DNA from 4 places in the Streptococcus sp. W151 genome. Region 2 is predicted to be linked to each of the others. Evidence: predicted binding sites of a transcription regulator. Region 2 holds the regulator's gene; each other region holds the start of a gene.
The links. The regulator Rex, encoded in region 2, represses fermentation and respiration genes when NADH is low (regulators of the CRP and FNR family bind a similar motif). The targets are predictions, from matches to a motif close to TTGTGAANTANTTCACAA.
Positions count from the first base shown of each region.

Region 1 (3,210 bases), 100 kb from region 2:
CAATGCCTTGGTAAAACAATACCAAACCTTGCTCTCTTATGATAATGTTGAATTGGAATTTGACGATGAAGCCCTTCAAGAGATTGCGAATAAAGCTATCGAAAGAAAAACAGGAGCTCGTGGACTTCGCTCGATTATCGAAGAAACGATGATGGATGTCATGTTTGAAATTCCAAGTCAAGAAGATGTCAAACTTATTCGAATCACAAAAGAAGCTGTAGATGGAACTGAAAAACCAATTCTTGAAACAGCCTAGAAAGATAAAATATGGAAATTAACACACATAATGCGGATATCCTCTTAAGCGCTGCGAACAAGAGTCATTATCCTCAAGATGAGATTCCAGAAGTTGCACTTGCCGGTCGATCAAATGTCGGCAAGTCTTCTTTTATTAATACTCTCTTAAATCGAAAGAACCTAGCCAGAACATCTGGTAAACCAGGAAAAACCCAATTGCTAAATTTCTTCAATATCGATGATAAACTCCGTTTGGTAGATGTACCTGGTTATGGCTATGCACGTGTCTCTAAAAAAGAGCGCGAGAAGTGGGGACGGATGATTGAAGAATACCTCACCAGTCGTGAGAACTTAAAAGCAGTGGTTAGCCTAGTCGATTTTCGTCATGAACCTTCTGCAGATGATGTTCAGATGTATGAATTCTTAAAATATTATGAGATCCCTGTGATCTTAGTAGCGACCAAGGCAGATAAGATTCCACGTGGAAAATGGAACAAACATGAATCCATCATTAAGAAAAAACTAGATTTTGATCCGGCAGACACTTTCATTGTCTTTTCTTCGGTAACCAAGGAAGGACTAGAGAAGTCATGGGATGCTATTTTGGAAAATGCATTTTACGAAATAAATTGAAATGACATGAAAATGTCATTTTTGTTTTGGATTTATCTCGCAATTGTAATAGAAGTGTAATATAAGTGGCTTTGTTTTCTTCTATTTATATGGTATAATCTCTATAAAGATAAAAGATGATAAAAAATTAATTGGAGATAAATTGTATTATGAAAAAGAAAATACGGAATAAAACGAAAATTTTTGGTTTGTTCGTTTCTGTATTAGCAGTGGGGACATTTGCTGCTGCTATGAGCGAGCACGTAACATCAGTTGGTGCTAATGATGGAACTTACCAAGCATACTCAGACCCAACTGAAGCTTTCATCTCACAAATTGGTGAGTCAGCTCGTCAGCTTGGTCAAGAGAATGATCTTTATGCTTCCGTTATGATTGCACAAGCGATCCTGGAAAGTGGATCAGGACAGTCTGGTTTGGCTTCTTATCCACATTACAACCTTTTTGGAATTAAAGGAAGTTATGCTGGGCAATCTGCAGTGATGCAAACTTGGGAAGATGATGGTGCTGGAAACGCGTATACGATTAATGATGCTTTTCGTTCATACCCATCTTACTATGAATCATTGCAAGACTATGTAGCAGTTTTGAAACAAGGACATTTTGCAGGTGCTTGGAAGAGTAACACATCAAGTTATCAAGACGCAACAGCAGCATTGACAGGTGTTTATGCGACAGATACTAGCTACTACGCAAAGCTCAATAATATCATTGAAACCTATAATTTGACTCAATATGATTCACCAAATGTTCAGGGTGGTATCACTGGTTCGGTATACAATCCATATCGTCAACAGTTCACTTCACAAGAAATCTTGAATTTGGATATCGCTTGGGCGAACCGTTTAAACTATTAAAAAAGAAAAGCAGGCGAATGCCTGTTTTTTTATTATTTCTTAGTATATGATTTAAAACGTATATATTGTGGATTTAAGAATTCTTCCTGAAAACCTTTTCAAACTTTTTTGTCTATGATATAATGAGTTTATTCACAAACATTATATAAGGAGAATAGTATGTCTGAATCTAATTTTATTCAAAAAGTGGGAGCGGCGTGTAATAAGAAAGAAGATCTTTATCAGAAATCTAAAACTCGCTATGCAGTTCGCTCTATTTTTGCTGGAGGATTTCTTACTTTAAGTACGGCGGTCGGAGCAGTTGCAGCTGACTTATTAAATACCTTTGTACCTGGAACGGGTCGTTTCCTATTTCCTTTCATCTTTGCCTGGGGGTTGGTTTACCTCTTATTCTTAAATGCGGAATTAACCACCTCAAATATGATGTATTTGACGGCGGGAACCTATCTAAAGAAAATTCACTGGAAGAAAGCTTTGGAGATTCTACTTTATTGTACCTTCTTTAATTTAATTGGTGCTTTAATTGTAGCTTTTCTGTTCAATCAAACAACTGCCTTTGCTCATATCGATCCAAAAGGATTCCTAGCCACGGTGGCAGAAAATAAACTCCAACGGAGCAATCAAGTGGTTTTCTTTGAAGGTGTCATTGCCAATATCTTTGTAAATATTGCTATTCTCTCTTATCTATATTTCAAAGATGAAACAGCGAAGGTGCTCTTAGCCCTATCTGCTATTTATATGTTTGTCTTTATGACCAATGAACACTTGGCGGCTAATTTTGCTTCTTTCTCATTATTAAGCTTTAATTCAGTATCTAGCCAATTGCCACATTTTGAATTTTTAAATATTTTACGTCACTATGGTGTTACCTTCTTTGCCAACTGGGTAGGAGGAGGAGTCCTAATGGGACTAGCCTATGCTTGGTTGAATAATATCAAGAGTCTTTACAACGACTAAAAAATATAAAAAAAGTTTGCAAAAGTACTTGCATTCTTTTTTTATATGTGATAAACTAATCTACGGTTTGAAAAAACTGCCTAAGACAGTAGGGGAGCTCGACTCATAAAAATCCTACCGAGGACAAAACGTATCAATTAAAAGAAGCGTATTGTACTTTCGTGTCTAGGTTTGGGCGCGTTTTTCTTTTGGAAAAATTCCCCAAGCAAAATAATTACGGAGGTGAACACACTAATGAGTGAAGCAATTATTGCTAAAAAAGCGGAACTAGTTGACGTAGTAGCTGAAAAAATGAAAGCTGCCGCATCAATCGTCGTGGTAGATTCTCGCGGTTTGACAGTTGAGCAAGATACAGTTCTTCGTCGCAACCTTCGCGGAAGCGAAGTTGAGTTTAAAGTTATCAAAAACTCAATCTTGCGTCGTGCAGCTGAAAAAGCTGGTCTTGAAGATCTTGCATCTGTATTCGTTGGACCTTCTGCAGTAGCATTTTCTAACGAAGATGTTATCGCACCTGCGAAAATCTTGAACG
Region 1 covers NZ_JBRKNT010000001.1:422,016-425,225, forward strand. The annotation lists gene clpX (ATP-dependent Clp protease ATP-binding subunit ClpX) at 1-256, shown strand, start outside; gene yihA (ribosome biogenesis GTP-binding protein YihA/YsxC) at 268-870, shown strand; gene ACVC7Q_RS01955 (glucosaminidase domain-containing protein) at 1,020-1,724, shown strand; gene ACVC7Q_RS01960 (formate/nitrite transporter family protein) at 1,884-2,681, shown strand; ribosomal protein L10 leader region at 2,743-2,877, shown strand; gene rplJ (50S ribosomal protein L10) at 2,916-3,210, shown strand, end outside.
Region 1: ACVC7Q_RS01960 (formate/nitrite transporter family protein) is a predicted target of Rex. The motif match lies at 1,845-1,862, and genes of this name have one in related genera.

Region 2 (3,210 bases):
TCACCTTGGTGACCTGTGAGGATGCTGCAGCGACTTACCGGACGATTGTAAAAGGAAACTTGGAAACCTCTGTTGACTATGACAAGGCTCCAAAGGACATCCTGGATTCATTTAGCAAGTCTTATAATCAAATGCAACTCTAAAAAACCAAAGCCCGAGGCCAAGAGAGGCCTGGGCTTTTTTCTTTATAGTATGGCATGAAATAACTAAAGGATTCTTGTAAAATTGTAAGCGATTGGTAATATAATGTAAGGAATTTGTCATAATATTGAGGGAAATTCGGTATATAATAAGAGGAGAAAGAGTATGATAAGGAGGTAGAATAGTGACGAAAGAGCGAATTTATCATCACTTGCATCATTTCTATAATCTCTTAATAAATGATTTTCCACGAAATGGATTAATTACGAAAGGAATCTACGAAGTAGAGCAAGTCTACCAGACCTTAGAAGCCATTCCTCAGAGTCAGGAGTACTTGATCCGCTGTGAAATTCAACAGTTTTTAAAGGAGCTTGAACAAGTTCAAACAGGTTATCAGATCCGCTTTAATAAAGATGAAGCCTTAGTGTTAGATGATTTGAAGCAAGAAATCGCCTGTAAATAATGAAAGGTCGTTATTTTCTCAATTTATTACGAATTAATAAGTGAGGAGGAAATTATGTACGACATATCATTTATTGAACCATCTTTGCTTCCTAGGGAACGCTTGGTTTCTGAAGGGGTAGATAAGCTGAGTCATCAGGAATTGTTATCCATTCTCTTACGGACAGGCAACAAGCAAAAAAGCGTTTATGAGATAGCACAAGGTCTTTTGAGCTCGGTAAATAGTTTAAAGGAGTTAGGGCAATTAACCCTAGAGGAGCTACAGGAAATCTCTGGCATTGGGCGAGTGAAGGCCATCGAACTTCAGGCTGTTATTGAGTTTGGACGAAGGATTCATAAAGATGAACTAATGAGTTCCGAACAAATCATGAGTAGTCAGAAATTGGCCCATAAAATTCAACAGGAAATTGGCCATAAAAAGCAGGAGCACCTGGTTGCCCTTTATTTGAATACCCAAAATGAAATTATTCATCAACAGACGATATTTATTGGAACAGTGAATCGAAGTATCGCGGAGCCGCGTGAAATCCTGCATTATGCACTGAAGCACATGGCAACCTCCATTATCTTGGCTCACAATCATCCATCTGGTGCCGTGTTCCCTAGTAAAAATGATGATGAAGTCACTCATCGTGTCTTAGAGGCCTGTGAAGTAATGGGGTTAACCCTATTGGATCATTTGATTGTATCCGAAGAAAACTACTATAGTTATCGAGAAGAAACGGATTATTTGGTATAAAAAAGGTTGGAACCTTCTTGTTCCAACCTTTTTGTTATTGAAGTATAAGTCTTTATTCTTCGTTTTTACGCATAAAATAAAGGAGTGTTTGCAATTCACTAGTAAGATCGACATATTGGACGACGACATCCTTAGGGACTGTCAGATGTACTGGCGAGAAACTGAGAATTCCCTTGACACCAGCATCTACCAAGAGGCTAGCAACTTCTTGAGCCTTAACACTTGGAACAGTTAGAATGGCTGTTTGAATGCCTTCTTGTTTGAGTTTCTCTTTAATAGATGAAATACCGTAAATAGGAATTCCGTCTTTACTTTTAGTATTGATCAGTTCGTGATCGTCTAGATCAAACGCCATGACAATTTTCATCTTATTGCGTTCATGGAAGCGATAGTTGAGGAGGGCACTTCCCATATTTCCGATCCCAACAATAGCGACATTAGTAATAGCATTGTCATTTAAAAGATCTGCAAAGAAGTTCATCAGTTTTTTTACATCATAACCAAATCCACGTCTTCCTAATTCACCAAAATAAGAAAAATCTCGGCGAACAGTAGCAGAGTCAATCCCAATCGCATCCGCAATTTGTTTGGAATTGGCGCGCTCTATTTTTTCAGAGTTAAAGCGTTTAAAAATGCGGTAGTAGAGCGATAAGCGTTTTGCTGTTGCGCGTGGAATTGGAGTATTTTTATCATGTTTCACAATATCACAACCTTTCCCTCTTATTGTATAGGAAGATTGTGAAAAAATCAACTATCTAGAACGGTTTTTCAAAAATATTTTTGTCTAAAGAAAAAGCTGATGGCGATGAGAGAGTTCCATCAGCATCAGCTTAGTTTTCAGCTTGCTCTACCTTTTTCAAAAAAGCATAGAGCCCATCGACCCTTCCTGTATAGGGGAGTTTTTCACCCTTGTATTCAATGGAAACAATTGAGTAAGAGTCAGGCAGGGTTACACAGCCTGAAAATGCTAGAATGCAGGCTGCAAGGTCAGGATAAGTAGTCGTTCGCTCTACTTGGTAAGCGTCGATATAAGTTAGGGTTACCATATTAGACCTCTGTTTTGTTGAAAATTTCTCTTTCGACAAGACTATCCATTAGGAAATAAAATTTTTGTTGGATAATGTCATTCTCTGAATTTTTAAAGATATTAACCAGACGAAGTCCAGACTTGTCTGTGATATTGATTTTAAAACCTGTAAGGTCTTTGTTGAAGATAATTTTAAGCAAGAAGCCTTCACCGCTATTTGGAACAGCTTCGAGCAAACGATTTAACTCGTAATTTCCAACCTTTGTAACAGCAAATGTATTGTCACGTAAGGTATATTTTTTAACATTTGGGTGTAGACTATAGGTATATTTGCAGTCTTTCAATGAAACGCTTGTTTCAAAAGCCATATTGTTCTCCTATGATAAAATTTCTTTAAGTTTTGCGAGGAAGTCTCGAACCTCCTCTACGGTATTGAGTTCTGAAAAACTAATTCGAAGGGATTCTTTCAAGCGTGAGCTATCCTTTCCATAGAGCGCTTCAAGGACATGGCTGGGTTGTACAGTACCGGCGGTACAAGCAGAACCAGTGGATACGGAAATACCAGCTAAATCCAGTCTCATCAGCAAGACATCGTTTTGGACGCCTGGGAAGCCAAGATTCCAAACAAATGGAAGATGATCGTCACTCGCATTTACGTAGTAGTCGTAGGCTGCTAAACCATTAACTAGTTCTTGACCGAGTTTTTGAACGTGGTGGAAATTTTCTTCTTGATGAAGTGTGGCTTGCTGTATCGCAGTTGACATCCCTACAATTGAAATGAGATTTTCCGTGCTGGCTCTCATCTTATTTTCCTGATCCCCACCATGGATGAGATTATCAA
Region 2 covers NZ_JBRKNT010000001.1:523,078-526,287, reverse strand. The annotation lists gene ACVC7Q_RS02475 (class A sortase) at 1-143, shown strand, start outside; gene ACVC7Q_RS02470 (porphobilinogen deaminase) at 326-604, shown strand; gene radC (RadC family protein) at 659-1,342, shown strand; gene ACVC7Q_RS02460 (redox-sensing transcriptional repressor Rex) at 1,395-2,042, opposite strand; gene ACVC7Q_RS02455 (DUF4649 family protein) at 2,173-2,388, opposite strand; gene ACVC7Q_RS02450 (DUF1831 domain-containing protein) at 2,390-2,737, opposite strand; gene ACVC7Q_RS02445 (cysteine desulfurase family protein) at 2,747-3,210, opposite strand, start outside.

Region 3 (3,210 bases), on a different contig from region 2:
CAAAGATCGTGCCTAAATCATTAAAGGCAGCTCCTAGATGGTTACTTGCAAAGTCGATTTTGCTGATATCAACAACATGGATTAGAATTCCAAGAACCGTCGTCACTAAGATGGAAAGGATAATCCCTCCCTTAATCCCTTTGACAACAAAGAAAATGGTAATCGCAAGACCAACAAGAGCCAAGAGGACGGCTGGATTGTTAAAATCAACCAAACCAGGAACAGCAGATGCATTGGCTGAGATCGTTGCATTCGCCTTATCTGCTCCTTCTCCGACCACTGTATAGGTATGAGGGTCAATCGTAAATTTCAAAAATCCTGCATTCTTAATCCCAACATAGGCCAAGAAAATCCCAATCCCCGCTGAAATAGCAGAGCGTAGGGCTGTCGGAATCGATTCGATGATCATCTTCCGAACATTTGTCAATGTGATGATCAATGAAATCACACCACAAATGAAGACCATTCCCAAAGCTTCCTGCCATGAGTAGCCCATACCAAATACAACGGTAAAGGTAAAGAAGGCATTCAAGCCCATTCCTGGTGCTTGTGCATACGGTAAATTGGCATAAAAAGCCATCATCAAGGTTCCGACCACAGATCCAATAATCGTTGCAAGGAAGACCCCTTGAGCTGGCATACCTGTTTGTGACAACATTTGCGGATTTACGAAGAGGATATAACTCATCGCAAAAAAGGTTGTCAGACCAGCAAGAACCTCTGTCCGAACAGTGGTTCCATGTTCTGAAAGTTTAAAAAACTTATCCATTTCAGAATAAACTCCTTTTTCATCATTCTCGCTCCCAATCAATTTGCGAACGTTATATCTATTCTACCAAAAGATCTTTCGCCTTTCAAGAAATCCCGCTTCTCTTCTCGATTTTTGAGCGCTTTTCCGATTTTTCTGATATAATGGTCTCATTCTTCTCGAAAGGAACTGAAATATGCATAAAAAGATGATCGCTCTAGATCTAGACGGAACCCTCTTAAATTCCGAAAGCAAATTGAGCGACTTTACGATTGATACCATTAAAAAAATTAGCGCTCTTGGCCATAAAATCATTATTACAACAGGACGTCCCTACCGTATGGCCCATACCTATTACAAACAACTAGAGCTTGATACTCCGATGATCAATTTCAATGGCTCCCTCACCCATCTGCCTGAGAAAAAATGGGCAGATGAACAATGTTTAACCTTAGATAAAAAATACCTCCTAGATATGGTCGCTAACCGGGATACCATCCAAGCGGACTTTATAGCTGGCGAATACCGCAATCAATTCTTTATTACCGATCCAAATGAGCAAGTCGCAGACCCTAAATTATTCGGTATTGAGGCTTTCCAACCAGAAAATCAATTTAATCCAGAACGGGTAACTAGTGACCCAAACTGTATCCTTTTTCAAACGAAAGCGGAAGACAAATATGCTTTGGCAGATGAAATGAATCGGCATTATAACTACAATCTGTCTATTAATACCTGGGGTGGTCCTTTAAATATTCTGGAATGCAATCCCAAAAATGTAACCAAAGCATCCGCTCTGACCTACCTTCTAGATAAACTCAATATGGATCAGAAAGATTTGATTGCTTTTGGAGATGAGCACAATGATACTGAGATGCTAGCTCTTGCTGGTCATGGTTATGCTATGAAAAACGCGAGCTCTATCCTAATTCCTTATGCAGATTCCGTCACAGATTTTACCAATAATGAAGATGGTGTCGCGCGCCAATTAATTCAATTATTCTTATAACAGGAACAGACATGAGTTACGCCCTCATGTCTTTTTGTCCCCTAAATCCTTAATCGGTTAATCAATACCCCCCTTTTTTTCCATTTTTTTTATTGTTCAACAGATAAGTTTGTGATATTATTAACATAGTTATTAAAGAAGCGCTTTCAAAAAATCTAAATCGCTTCTCGTTCACTTAAGGAGGAACAAAATGAAAGCTGTTGTTGTAAATCCAGAAGGTACTGGTGTTGAAATCGTTGCAAACAAAGACATGCGTCCACTTGAAAAAGGGGAAGCTCTTGTTCAAATCGAATACTGTGGTGTCTGCCACACTGACTTGCACGTCGCTCACGGAGACTTCGGTAAAGTGCCAGGCCGTGTTCTTGGACACGAAGGAATCGGAATTGTGAAAGAAGTCGCTCCAGATGTCAAGAGCCTAAAAGTTGGAGATCGTGTCAGTGTCGCATGGTTTTTCGAAGGATGTGGAACTTGTGAATACTGTACAACCGGTCGCGAAACCCTTTGCCGTACTGTAAAAAATGCTGGTTATTCTGTTGACGGAGGAATGGCTGAGCAATGTATCGTTACTGCAGATTACGCAGTGAAAGTACCTGAAGGATTAGATCCAGCCCAAGCTTCTTCTATCACTTGTGCAGGTGTTACAACTTACAAAGCCATCAAAGAAGCCAAAGCAGAACCAGGACAATGGATCGTTATCTACGGAGCTGGTGGCTTGGGTAACTTGGCTGTTCAATATGCCAAGAAAGTCTTCAACGCTCATGTCATCGCTGTTGATATCAACAATGACAAACTGGAATTGGCGAAAGAAGTTGGTGCAGACTTTGTCATCAACGGTCGCGAAGTCGAAGATGTCCCAGGATTGATCAAAGAAATAACAAATGGCGGAGCTCACTCTGCTGTTGTAACAGCTGTTTCTAAAGTAGCTTTCAACCAAGCAGTAGATTCTGTTCGTGCAGGTGGCCGCGTTGTCGCAGTTGGTCTTCCTTCTGAAATGATGGACCTCAGCATTGTGAAAACTGTATTAGATGGTATCCAAGTCATTGGTTCTCTTGTAGGAACTCGTAAAGACTTGGAAGAAGCCTTCCAATTTGGTGCAGAAGGCTTGGTAGTCCCTGTCGTCCAAAAACGTCCAGTAGAAGATGCTGTTAAAGTCTTTGACGAAATGGAAGCTGGAACCATTCAAGGACGTATGGTACTTGACTTCACAAACTAAATAACTGAACCTACAGGACTAGCCCAACTGGGCTGGTCTTTTTTTAGTACTCTCAATAGATCCATCAACCAGTTTGTTATATTTTTATTTTACTTGTTTGATTCCTGACTGATTTTCCACAATTTCATAACTAACCTTCGCTTACAAACTATAGCATATATAGCGCTGTTTTCATGGAATCATTTAGCGATAAACCAGTAGGAACAGGTGCTCTATAGGGATAAATTAATATAACAAATA
Region 3 covers NZ_JBRKNT010000007.1:73,661-76,870, forward strand. The annotation lists gene ACVC7Q_RS09370 (NCS2 family permease) at 1-769, opposite strand, end outside; gene ACVC7Q_RS09375 (Cof-type HAD-IIB family hydrolase) at 945-1,757, shown strand; gene adhP (alcohol dehydrogenase AdhP) at 1,948-2,970, shown strand.
Region 3: adhP (alcohol dehydrogenase AdhP) is a predicted target of Rex. The motif match lies at 1,867-1,884, and genes of this name have one in related genera.

Region 4 (3,210 bases), on a different contig from region 2:
GGATTTTTTATATAAAAGGACTCTGGGAAATAGCGTAATAAGCCAATCTTACTGCTCCAATAAGCCACAGTAAGCACGGCCTGATTATCCTTTAAATCTTCATAACTCGCTGGTAAGGCCCAATCCAGGCCAATCAAAGCCTTCACTTCATTTGGATATTTCTCTTGCCAAGCAAGACTCTCTAAACTAGCCATTGAATGCGAAACAATCACATAAGGACCTGAAACATGAGCTTGCGCCAAAGCTTGACGGGTCTCAGAAAGGACCTCCATCACATCTCTTGAATGATCACTATCTTGGCTAAAACCATACCCTGCTCGCTCCACGACAACAACCTTGTATTTTTTGGAAAGGGAACCTGATAGATTCTTAAAGTCTAGGACAGGGGAAGCGATACCAGCACCTGAAAGAAAAACGATTGTTTGAGGCCCTTCTCCTTTAATAGAGACATTCATTCGATGTCCATTGACTGTAACTTGTTTACCAATGGGTGTGAGAAGCTTACTTTCATTTCGTAAACTAAATTGATGAAAAACAAATGTACCTCCTAGAAAAAGGATAAGAACAACAAAAATGATCCAGCTAAACTGTTTAAATTTTTTCATAGGCATATTGTACAAAAATTAAATCCCGGAAGCAACTTTTCCCAAACAAAAAAACAAGATCCACATGGGACCTTGCTTTCCTGTTTTTAATTAAGCTTTGCCTTCTGAACCGAATACGTCGATACGTTCTTCAACAGCTGCAGTAATTGCTTCGAAACCTGGTTTCAAGAATTTACGTGGGTCGAAGAGTTTCTTCTTGTCGTATTCTGCTTCGTTTGCATCGTATTCACGTACGAATTGACGAGTAGCATTTGCAAATGCGATTTGGCATTCAGTGTTCACGTTAACTTTCGCAACACCAAGTTTGATAGCTGCTTGGATTTGATCATCAGGGATACCTGATCCACCGTGCAATACGATTGGGAATCCTGGAACAGCTTCAGTCAATTTTTGCAAGTGGTCAAGGTGAAGACCTTTCCAGTTTGCTGGGTAAGGACCGTGGATGTTACCGATACCTGCAGCCAAGAAGTCGATTCCTGTAGCAACCATTGCTTTAGCGTCTTCGATTGGTGCCAATTCACCGTCACCGATGATACCGTCTTCTTCACCACCGATAGTACCAACTTCAGCTTCTACTGAGATACCTTTAGCATGAGCTTTTTCAACGACATCTTTCGCCAATTTAAGGTTTTCTTCAACTGGAAGGTGTGAACCGTCAAACATGATTGAAGTGTAACCAGCTTCGATACATTCAAGAGCATCTTCGTAGTGACCATGGTCAAGGTGAATAGCAACTGGTACAGTGATACCCATTGATTCTACAAGGTTTTCAATAAGGGCTTTACATACTTTGTAACCACCCATGTATTTAGCAGCACCCATAGAAGTTTGGATAAGTACTGGAGCTTTCTTAGCTTCTGCTGCACGCAAGATAGCTTGAGTCCACTCAAGGTTGTTTGTGTTAAATCCACCAACTGCATAACCATTGTCACGAGCTGCTTGGACAAATTTTTCTGCTGAAACGATTGCCATTTGTTATAGGCCTCCTATAAATTTTTGTGGGGTTAATCCCACTTACATTGTTTATTTTATCACTTTTTAGATGAAATTGCTAGTTTTTCCTGTGGCTTTAAGCGCTTTCTTACGATAAATGAGGAGGAACCCTCTCCCTACTATGACTTTCATCCTTTTCAAAAAGCAAAAAAAGGGAGCTCAAGCCCCCTTTCAATCCTTCTCTTTAAAATTTTTTAATGAAACTAGAAAGCCAATCCCGCAAATCACAAGGAGTCCTCCTGCGACCCATTGAGAATAGAAATAAGCAGCAAATAACTGACTGTCGGTAAACATTTTTCCAAGAAGTCCGTTTAGCAATCCCTCAAGAAAGGGAATATTCTCACACACAGCAAGGATTGAGGCAAGAAAGAGAATAAAGCCCGCTATCAAAAAGAGATTGGGAATCCATCTTTTCAGCCTTTTTTCATCTCTGAGCAGATACTTAGAAGCAATCGCCACTAAAAAAATGAAAACATTCCATATGTTTAAGGCAATAAAATATCTAAAAGTATCCTTGTATGCGCCTATCGCCATCGCTAAAATCAGGATAAGACCGAAAAAATTAATGGCACTTCCCAATAGTGCAAAGAGGCCATCGGCCAAAACCAGATCCTTTTTCTTCATGTTCTCACCTCATCTCACACCTATTCTACCACAAAGAGATTTGAAAACAAAAAAAGATAGCCGAAGCTATCTTGATCCGATGCGGAGAGAGGGACTTGAACCCTCACGACCTAAAGCGGTCACAGGATCCTTAGTCCTGCGCGTCTGCCAATTCCGCCATCCCCGCGATTGAGTACTTTACTAGTATATCAATCAACGACTTTTTTGTCAAGATTTTTTTCAAACTTTTTTCAGAGTTTGTCATTTTTTCACAAAAAGTGAGCAGGTCGAAAGACCTGCTCACTTGATTTTTATTTGCTATCGTGGTTTTCAACTGCCGCTGTGATAAAGGCTGTGTAAAGTCCTTCTGGGCGGTTTGGACGGCTTGACAATTCTGGGTGGTATTGGCAAGCGACAAAGAATTTGTTTTCTGGGATTTCAACGATTTCGACCAAACGGTTGTCTGGTGAAACGCCTGAGAAGACAAAACCTGCTTCTTCGAACTGTTCACGGAAAGCATTGTTAAACTCATAACGGTGACGGTGGCGACGTTGTACCACTTCTTGATTGTCATAGGCAGCTGCTGCTTTTGATCCTCGTTTGAGTTTAGATGGGTAAAGACCGAGACGGAGCGTTCCTCCCATATCTTCCACATCGATTTGGTCCCGCATGATATCGATAATCGGATACTTGGTTTCTGGATCCAATTCGGATGAATTAGCTCCTTCCAAGCCTAAAACGTGACGGGCAAATTCGATACAGGTTAACTGCATACCCAAGCAGACACCCAACATTGGGACGTCCTGTTCACGCGCATACTTGATGGCTTGAATTTTTCCTTCTGTTCCTCGTTGACCAAAACCACCTGGGACGATGATTCCATCAGCATCTCCAAGGAGTTCTGCCACATTTTCGGCTGTCACATCATTGGCATTGACCCAATTAATCTTAACTTCAGCATCATTCGCATAACCTGAGTGCTTCAAGGCCTCAACGACAGAAATATAGG
Region 4 covers NZ_JBRKNT010000002.1:47,067-50,276, forward strand. The annotation lists gene ACVC7Q_RS05010 (alpha/beta fold hydrolase) at 1-611, opposite strand, end outside; gene ACVC7Q_RS05015 (class II fructose-bisphosphate aldolase) at 696-1,577, opposite strand; gene ACVC7Q_RS05020 (hypothetical protein) at 1,770-2,222, opposite strand; tRNA gene ACVC7Q_RS05025 (tRNA-Leu) at 2,303-2,388, opposite strand; gene ACVC7Q_RS05030 (CTP synthase) at 2,513-3,210, opposite strand, start outside.
Region 4: ACVC7Q_RS05015 (class II fructose-bisphosphate aldolase) is a predicted target of Rex. The motif match lies at 1,625-1,642, and genes of this name have one in related genera.